3 regions of the Paenibacillus sp. B1-35 genome follow, and region 3 is predicted to be linked to each of the others. Evidence: predicted binding sites of a transcription regulator. Region 3 holds the regulator's gene; each other region holds the start of a gene.
What was found. Region 3 encodes CtsR, which represses protease genes until heat stress. Its sites were predicted from a motif close to ATGGTCAATAAAGGTCAAACA; they were not measured.
Positions count from the first base shown of each region.

Region 1: a site for CtsR is predicted at 1,362-1,382, ahead of clpP (ATP-dependent Clp endopeptidase proteolytic subunit ClpP). Genes of this name have one in related genera too.
Region 2: a site for CtsR is predicted at 1,955-1,975, ahead of clpP (ATP-dependent Clp endopeptidase proteolytic subunit ClpP). Genes of this name have one in related genera too.

Region 1 covers NZ_JBCHVJ010000007.1:54,505-57,666, reverse strand. Annotated here, with positions in the region: gene tig (trigger factor) at 1-1,067, shown strand, start outside; gene clpP (ATP-dependent Clp endopeptidase proteolytic subunit ClpP) at 1,421-2,017, shown strand; gene clpX (ATP-dependent protease ATP-binding subunit ClpX) at 2,031-3,162, shown strand, end outside.
Region 2 covers NZ_JBCHVJ010000004.1:523,273-526,434, reverse strand. Annotated here, with positions in the region: gene ACQ5BJ_RS16575 (helix-turn-helix domain-containing protein) at 1-678, opposite strand, end outside; gene clpP (ATP-dependent Clp endopeptidase proteolytic subunit ClpP) at 1,317-1,898, opposite strand; tRNA gene ACQ5BJ_RS16565 (tRNA-Arg) at 2,103-2,177, opposite strand; gene ACQ5BJ_RS16560 (sugar-binding transcriptional regulator) at 2,749-3,162, shown strand, end outside.
Region 3 covers NZ_JBCHVJ010000011.1:62,024-65,185, forward strand. Annotated here, with positions in the region: gene ACQ5BJ_RS25490 (protein arginine kinase) at 1-845, opposite strand, end outside; gene ACQ5BJ_RS25495 (UvrB/UvrC motif-containing protein) at 922-1,467, opposite strand; gene ACQ5BJ_RS25500 (CtsR family transcriptional regulator) at 1,519-1,980, opposite strand; gene ACQ5BJ_RS25505 (S-layer homology domain-containing protein) at 2,546-3,162, opposite strand, start outside.

The sequences.
Region 1 (3,162 bases), on a different contig from region 3:
AAGTTTACACACAAGCTGTAAAAGAAACAAACATCCAACCGGTTGATCAGCCGGAAATCGAAGTTGAACAATTTGCAAAAGGCAAAACGTTCAAATTCAAAGCAAAAGTAACTGTTAAGCCTGAAGTTAAGCTTGGAGACTACAAAGGTCTTGAAGTGGAAACTAAGGAAGCTGAAGTTACTGAAGAAGAGCTTGACGCTGAGTTGAAGCGTCTGCAAGAGCGTCATGCTGAACTCGTTATCGTTGATGAAGAAACAGCACAAAAAGGCGACAGCGTTGTTATCGACTTCGAAGGATTCGTTGATGGCGAAGCATTTGAAGGCGGCAAAGGTGAGCGCTACACATTGGAGCTTGGCTCTAATACGTTCATTCCTGGATTTGAAGATCAATTGGTTGGCCTTGGAACAGGCGACTTCAAAGACGTTGAAGTTACATTCCCTGAGCACTATCATGCAGAAAACTTGGCTGGCAAGCCTGCAACATTCAAAGTGAAAATTCATGAAATCAAGCGCAAGCAGCTTCCTAAGCTTGACGATGAGTTCGCTAAAGACGTTAGCGAGTTCGAAACTTTGGATGAGTACAAAGCTGATCTTACAAAACAGTTGAAAGAACGCAAAACACGCGAACTGGAAGCAAATCGTGAAGCTGAACTCGTTGAAAAAGCATCTGCTAACGCAGAAGTAGAAATTCCACGTGCGATGATCGAAACTGAAATTCAGCACATGGTAAAAGATTTGGACAACCGTCTTCGCATGCAAGGCATGAACATGGACATGTTCTTGACTTTGTCCGGCCAAACTATTGCAGACTTGCGCGAGCAAATGCAAATAGAGGCTAACAAGCGTGTGAAAAACAACCTCGTTCTTGAGCAAATCGTTAAAGAGGAAAACATCACGATTTCCGATGAAGAGCTTCAAGAAGAGCTTGACAAAATGGCAGCTTCCTACCAACGTTCTGCGGAGGAAATTCGCACAATCTTGGAGAAAAACGGTACGCTCGAAAACTTGCGTGAAGAGGCAGCTCTTCGCAAAACAGTTAAATTCATCGTGGACAATAGCAAAAATTAATTGCATATCGGCTACGCAACGCATGGAAAATGCGGGCGTGGCGTAACAGGATAAGGCACGTTACTTTCAAGGGCGTGCCTTATTTTTTACCACCTGCTTGGCGAAAGTTTGTGAATTGTAAGTTCTTTGATTGACCACATAACGTTTCACCACCCTATTATGGGTGTACATAATCAATATGTAACATATTAGGTGAATTCCGTCTGTGGATGAGCTGTAATATAGAGCTTATCTGTAGGGATTACGGGCATTTGCCGCACATACAATAATGGTAATCGGTGTAAAAATGACACCACGGTCAGAAAATGTTAAAATAAAAATGTAAAGCTATGTAAAGAAAAGAGGTCGGTACCATGAATTTAATCCCGATGGTCATCGAACAGACAAATCGCGGCGAACGCTCTTATGATATTTACTCGCGTCTGCTGAAAGATCGCATTATCTTTCTGGGCAGCGCCATCGATGATGACGTAGCGAACAGCGTCATTGCGCAATTGCTGTTCCTCCAAGCAGATGATCCAGAGAAGGACATTTTCTTGTATATCAATTCACCGGGCGGTTCAGTTACGGCCGGCATGGCAATTTACGATACAATGCAGCATATCAAACCGGACGTATCTACAATTTGCGTCGGCTTGGCTGCCAGTATGGGCTCGCTCTTGTTAACAGCTGGAGCGCCAGGCAAGCGTATCGCATTGCCGAACAGTGAGATTATGATTCACCAGCCGCTTGGTGGTGTACGCGGTCAAGCGTCCGACATTAAGATTCACGCAGACTGGATCTTGAAGACAAGACATAAGCTCAACCAGATTTATGTGGAACGTACAGGTCAGCCGATCGAGAAGATTGAGCGCGATACGGATCGCGACAACTTCATGAGCGCTGATGAAGCGAAGGAATATGGCCTTGTTGACCAAGTTTTGCATCCGGCAAGCCCGGGTTTGAAGTAAGGGGGGACACCGATTGTTTAAATTTAATGATGAGAAGGGGCAATTGAAATGCTCGTTCTGCGGCAAGTCGCAGGAACAAGTGCGCAAGTTGGTTGCCGGTCCTGGCGTATATATATGTGATGAGTGCATCGAGCTTTGCAATGAGATCGTAGAGGAAGAGCTCGGTCACGAAGAGGAAGTCGATCTGAAAGACATTCCAAAGCCAAAGGAAATTCGTGCTATTCTGGATCAGTATGTTATTGGTCAAGAGCAAGCGAAGAAGTCGTTGTCCGTAGCGGTATATAACCACTATAAGCGGATCAACACACAGAATAAGATTGAGGATGTAGAACTGCAAAAGAGTAACATCTTGCTTGTAGGGCCTACCGGCTCCGGTAAGACGCTCTTGGCGCAGACTATGGCTAAAATCTTGAACGTGCCATTCGCGATAGCTGATGCAACATCGCTTACTGAAGCAGGCTATGTAGGCGAAGACGTTGAAAATATTTTGTTGAAGCTGATTCAAGCTGCAGATTACGACGTAGAGAAGGCGGAGCGCGGCATTATTTACATCGATGAGATTGATAAAGTTGCCCGCAAATCCGAAAACCCTTCGATTACGCGCGACGTATCCGGCGAAGGCGTACAACAAGCATTGCTAAAAATCTTGGAAGGCACTGTTGCTTCCGTTCCTCCTCAAGGTGGACGCAAGCATCCGCACCAAGAATTTATCCAAATCGATACGACGAACATCTTGTTCATTTGCGGCGGTGCATTTGATGGACTGGAACAAATTATCAAGCGTCGTGTAGGTAAGAAAATTATCGGCTTCAATGCTGACGGCGGTCAGAAGGACTTGAAGCCTGGCGAATATTTGACGATGACACTTCCAGAGGACTTGTTGAAGTTTGGTCTTATTCCAGAGTTCGTTGGTCGTCTTCCAGTTATCTCGACATTGGAGCCGCTTGATGAGCATACACTGGTTCGTATTTTGAGCGAACCAAAGAATGCACTGACGAAGCAGTACCAGAAGCTTCTGGAGATGGACAACGTGAAGCTTGACTTCGAGTCTGGAGCATTGGAGGCCATTGCTCGGGAAGCGATAAAGCGGAATACAGGAGCTCGTGGATTGCGTGCCATCATCGAAGGCATTATGCTCGACGTGA
Region 2 (3,162 bases), on a different contig from region 3:
ACGTCCCTTTTCATCAAAAATGTACGTGTTGCCCTTGAACCCGTTCAAGATGGTATCCATCAGTCCAGTAAGCTTGGATTCCTCCATTAGGAAGAGCACCGTTCCATGCGGAGAAGAGCTGTTTGGTGTAATCGGAATCATATACGCAAGCATGGACTTTGTAATATTCATATTTAAGTTGACCGATTCAGCAGGCCGAACTATGGGATAAAGTTCTGTTTCTAGTTCGTGAATAATATCCTTTTTATTCCAGTCCTCAAACAAATAATATTGCTCAAAGAGCACATTAACATTGGTCATTCCTTTCGGAGAGTAGATGGCTTGAGTATTGCGGTAATAGAGGAATAGTTCTTCCAAGATGGAGCTATTCGCTTTGTATTTGCCGAGCGCGGATATCGCGTCACGGCTGTAATAAGGATGCCGAATCATATATGGGGTCAATTGTTCGTCATAGGCAATGCGTGAAGCAATATCCCGGAGTTCCGTCATGCGAGAATCAATATTCAGTTTCACCTGATTAAGCTGATTCACGTTCGATTGCTCAATTTCGGAGCGCAGATTGTTGACGGCATTTTGATAGATGAAGATAGTAAGAACCACTAATGGGATGAGAAAAATCAATATATACGACCATATGTACTGTAATAGCAGCTTCGACCGAAAATAGTTCCAACTCATCCTGACAAACCTCCTAGTAGTCCCTGATGTAATCTTGCTATGAAGTGAATCTTGCAAAAATTAAGAAGACAATCTATTCGAGAAGAGATGTTGATGATTTGTAATCATTGTATACGTTTCGACTCGTCTGTAAAGCGAGAAATCAGAAAAAATCAGCAATATTCTTATTGTAAACGATTCCAATGGGAAATGGAATGATTTCATGGCGCGTACAACTATTTTTGTGGAGAGGACAATCGAAGGGGATTTTAAGGTGAGGAAGCGCATTTTATCTTATTTTAAGGTTCAGTTCAGTTTTCTTTAATGTAACTCTAGTATTCTAACAATGGACCGAATGACAGATGAGTTCTTGCGAAGGAGGGTTGCCGGCAGCGATTACTGGCCTTGGTCAACCGGAAGTCTTCCGTTGCACCAGGTGATCCGTTTCATCTTTCTCATGGTTTACAGTTTACCCCTAGAACATATATAGACCGCATCAGCGTTTACGCGATGCGGTCCTTTTTTTATGGATACAGCCGTTTCTTCTTGGACTACGATTTATTGTTGGGTGTGGAAATACAGACAAAAAAGATCGAGCCAGCGTTCAAGAACACAGACTCGACCTTTGCCTTCAAGTAGTAGAAAAGGAATGTTGGAAATTATTCTTTGCCAAGAACCTTATCGACAAGACCATAATCAAACGCCTCTTGGGCAGACATGAAGTAATCGCGATCTGTGTCGCGCTCCACGCGCTCAAGCGGTTGTCCCGTGCGCTCTGCCAAGATCTTGTTCAAGTTGTCGCGCATCTTCAAGATGCGACGTGCGCGGATTTCGATATCGGTAGCTTGACCTTGAGCTCCGCCAAGCGGCTGGTGAATCATAATTTCGCTATTCGGCAGCGCGAAGCGCTTGCCCTTAGCGCCTGCGTTCAGCAGAAAAGCGCCCATGGAGGCAGCCATGCCGACGCAAATCGTAGATACGTCTGGCTTAATGTGCTGCATTGTATCGTATATGGCCATGCCGGCCGAGATAGAACCGCCCGGGCTATTGATGTATAAATGGATATCCTTTTCCGGGTCATCTGCAGCCAGGAACAACAACTGGGCGATAATCGAATTCGCCACCAGATCGTTCACTTCTGTTCCGAGGAAAATGATGCGATCCTTCAACAACCGGGAATAAATATCATAGGATCTTTCACCACGATTCGTTTGTTCAACAACTACGGGTACATAACTCAAGATAACCCCTCCTCACTAAATGTCGTTACACATCCAATATAAAGGACATAAAACAAAAAGTCAAAGATGGTCAAACTATGTCGAGAAAAAAACATCTATCCTTTCGCTTCTGCAAAATTCAAGATGTTGCTTCCGTGCTTATGTACCTAAATATATGCGTAACGTAGCTTCTTATCCTGTACCTAATAAGGACAGGAGTGTAATTGGCGCGCCCGCAAGGAATCGAACCTTGATCTCAGGCTCCGGAGGCCTACGTCATATCCATTGGACCACGGGCGCATTCATACAAGAGCAAAACTTATTATATAAGAAAGCGTATAACAAAGTCAAGTGAGCGCCCCTGAATTATTTCCTTTTCCTATGGATGGGGTAACAAGTCGCTTCTACTTATAAGTTAAAGTACTTGCCAGCATAATATTTGGACTCTAATGAAAAGCTAGGTCTCGCTTCACAACGCTGACCGTACAGTTTTCATTTTTTATTCCTCTGGAGGCTCAAATTTTTTGTAAACGTTGTAAGGTCAAGCATGATGTCCATCATTCCTGTCTATACTGAAAAATGTCGAGATTGATTTAGAAAAAATGTATGAACATGTCGCATTTTGGGTTAATTACTTCATAGGCGCTCGAATGTCTTTGGACAGGCTGTCTAATTATGAATAACTTTGATATTGCTTGCTCATTATAGAGTTGTTCCTTAGCATGAAAATTTTGATTTTTGGGTGTATGTACTGGGGTTCTGGCTACTTGCAAGTTGCCTCATTATTCGGTAGAATAGTGGTGGGACAAAAAATGTAGAGATGGGACGTTTTTAGTCCAATGGTTGCTTATGGGAAGCAGGAGTGGAGAGAATGCGTGAGTGGTTGGAAATACAGAAGCGACTTCTACCTGAACTCATTGAACTGTTGAAGAAGCGTTACACCATCCTGCATCAAATCATGTTGTCCGACTCCATCGGGAGAAGAACGCTGGCAACGTCATTGCAGATGACCGAGCGTGTGCTCCGTGCAGAAACCGACTTATTGAAGGCACAAGGCCTGATTGATTCGGATAACACGGGGATGCGAATCACTGATGAAGGCCGGCAACTTGTCCGGAAGCTGGAATCCGTGATGGGTGAACTGCTCGGAATGCGCCAGCTGGAGGAGAGTATCCGCCAAGCATTTGGTTTGAAGCAGGTCATTGTCGTACCCGGCAATTCGGATGTATCGCCTGTCGTTAAACAGGAACTTGGGCAAGCGGCTTGTAAAGCGCTCAGCAGCGTA
Region 3 (3,162 bases):
ACTGCATGCTTCAAAATTCCATAGGAACGGCATATGCGATCCGTTAACCGAATGCGATTGCTCGTCAGGAGCTGCTCACGTGCTGCCTTCTCATGCTCGATTAATTGCTTCACAACACTGTACAAATTATCAATAATCTCAGATTCGGATTGACCCAACGTAATCTGATTTGAAATTTGGAACAGGTTGCCGATCGCTTCGCTACCTTCTCCATATATGCCCCTAACTGCCAGACCTACCTGGGTTACGGCCTGAAGCATGAGGTTGATTTGCTGCGTCATAACCAATGCCGGCAAATGCATCATCACCGATGCTCGAATTCCTGTACCAACATTCGTCGGGCAACTCGTCAAAAACCCTCTCTTCTCATCAAAAGCGTAATCGATATGCGATTCGAACACATCATCGATCCGACTCGCTTGCTCCCACGCTTCACGAATTTGCAGTCCTGGATACAGACATTGAATACGAAGATGATCTTCCTCATTAATCATAATGCTGGTCGATTCATCCTCACTTACAATAACTGCACCATTGCGGGACTCATTCGCTAAATTCGGGGATATTAAATGCTTCTCTACAAGCACTTGCTTCTCTGTATCGCTAAGCTCTGCCAGCTCTAATTCATGAAAGTGATTCAATTGCGCAAATTCCGGGTCTTTCATGACTGCTGACAAACGATTCAACACCTCAGCTGATTGCTGATTCGTAGCCAAGAGTGGGAACGGCAGCCCGCTAATATTCCGCGCCACACGGATACGGCTGCTAATGACGATATCGGAATCAGGGCCCGTGCCGCGCATCCAATCGCTTAGGGCTTCATCAATAAATCGTCGCTCTGTCATCTCGTCATCTCCTTCCAATTCGCACTGCTTAATGTCATCTTACTCCCTCGATATCACTTATATCCTGTGAGAGCTATTAGGAACTGCTTCGCTCAGAATCGCTAGGCGGTTGATTCTCCAGCTCGCGAATGCGGTCACGCAAGTTAGCCGCCTCCTCGAACTCTTCACGCAAAATGCTGTACTGTAGCTGCTTCTTCAGCTCTTCCAGCTCGCGTCTGCGCTGAATCCGTCCCCCTCCACGCTTCGGAATTTTACCTACGTGTATGGTATTGCCGTGAACCCGCTTCAAGAGCGGATCCAAGCGATCGCCGAAAAAGGTGTAGCACTCATCGCATCCAAAACGCCCTAGCTTACCAAATTGCGCATAGGTAAGTCCGCACTTCTCACAGCGCATTGGCTGCGGCTTCGCATCTTCCTTAGCTCCTTGCTTGCTGCCTGTCAAATCGAAATCAAGCAAACCCGACAATAAATTATGGATGGAGAATCCGTTCGCCGTGCCTGGAATCCATTCGCCTTTTTCCCGAGCACATGATTCACAAATGTGAAATTCCGTCTTCTGTCCATTAATAATTTTCGTAAAATGCAGGGTAGCCGGTTTCTGACCACATTGTTGACACACCATAACCGTCTCTCCTCCTTTATAGATAGCTTCCGTTTTGCTTACATCCAGCCTTTATTTGCTCAATAAAGCCAACAGCATGGATCGGAGCAACCGAGCACGCAACTCGTCGCGATAAGGAAGCTTCACTGTCAAGTTATCTCGAGATACTGCAGCCCGCAGCAGATTCGCTTCCCGGCGGGAGATGAATTTCGCTTCTTCCAGTTGATAGATAAGTCCCTCAGCGGCACTTTGTTCGATCCGCTCTCCAATGGACTCGCACAAATGATTATGAATCGCTTGATGCGCCGGCAAGTCAATTCGCTGGATGCGAATGTATCCTCCTCCGCCGCGCTTGCTCTCAACGACGTATCCCTTCTCCAATGTAAAGCGCGTGCTGATTACATAATTAATCTGTGATGGTACGCAAGAGAATTGTTCAGCTAAGTCATTGCGTTGAATCTCTACGGCGCCTTCCGAACTCTCAAGTAGGATATGCTTCAGATAGTGCTCGATCAGGTCGGAAATGTTGCGCATTGTCTCCCCCCTTTCCGCTTAAAGTAGTCTCTATATTAGGTTTAACCAAATATAAGCCTCACTTATTCTGTTTTGGCTTAATATTTTGAACTTTTTTGACTATTAGTCTGACTTTGACTTTCTTTGACTTTACATTTATTATAGCGCACTCTTATGAATTTGCAACTGTTTTAGATCAATTTCATCAGCTATTCTACACTTTTATGTGGATAACCTTCTTCTAAGGAAATTCATTTAACTCTGTACATCTCGATTACGCAGTATATTCAAATTCGCTATTATTGGTAAGCCCCATTCATGCGATGAATGTTGTGGATATCACGCCTATTCTCCACATAAGTGGATAATTGATGCGTACAGTGTGAATAAAAAATAGAAAATTCTCCGTCCTAGAGATTGTTCACAGGCAAAAATATTTATGGTGTACATATTACAGCTAGTGAAGAACATTTATGCACATGTGAATAACAAATTCAGTTTAGAGCAGAAGTTGCATGATACCGAGTGAAAACCGATATAAAAATACTCCCGCTGCCGCACAGCGGACGACACGGGAGTATCCGTATTATTCTGCAATATAATGAAGAATTGCAAGAAGTCGTTTCAAAGCAGCTCCCGCTTCTGCTCGTGTAGCCTTTTCGCTAGAACGCAGTGTACGGTCTTGATAGCCGTTGAGTACCCCGGAAGTGAGTGCTTTACTCGTAGCCACTCTTGCCCAGTCTTTGATTTGTTCTACATCCTTATAATAATCCATAGCCTCCGCAGCATGATCCTTCTCAGCTTGCAAATCATGTCCTGCAATATGTGCAGCATTGACTAGCATTTGTGCCATTTGCTCGCGAGTGACTGGGGCATTTGGATGGAAGAATCCATTTTCATCTCCCTGTATGAGCTTCAGTTGAGCTGCAATTAATACCGCATCTGCATACCAAGCTGATACTGAAACATCTTTGAGCGCTTCCTTAGATAAGGTACGAGCTTGAACATCGCCATATCCTAATCCACGTATAAGCATGGTTACAAATTCTGCTCGAGTTACGGCAGCATTCGGAGCGAATTGTCCACCATCACGCCCTTGGACTATTAGCTTGGAAGCAAGCATTTCCACAATCGACTTCGCCCAGTGTCCATTTACATCTCCGAAGCTCGGAGCGTATTGGATAACAACAAAGTTGCCATTGT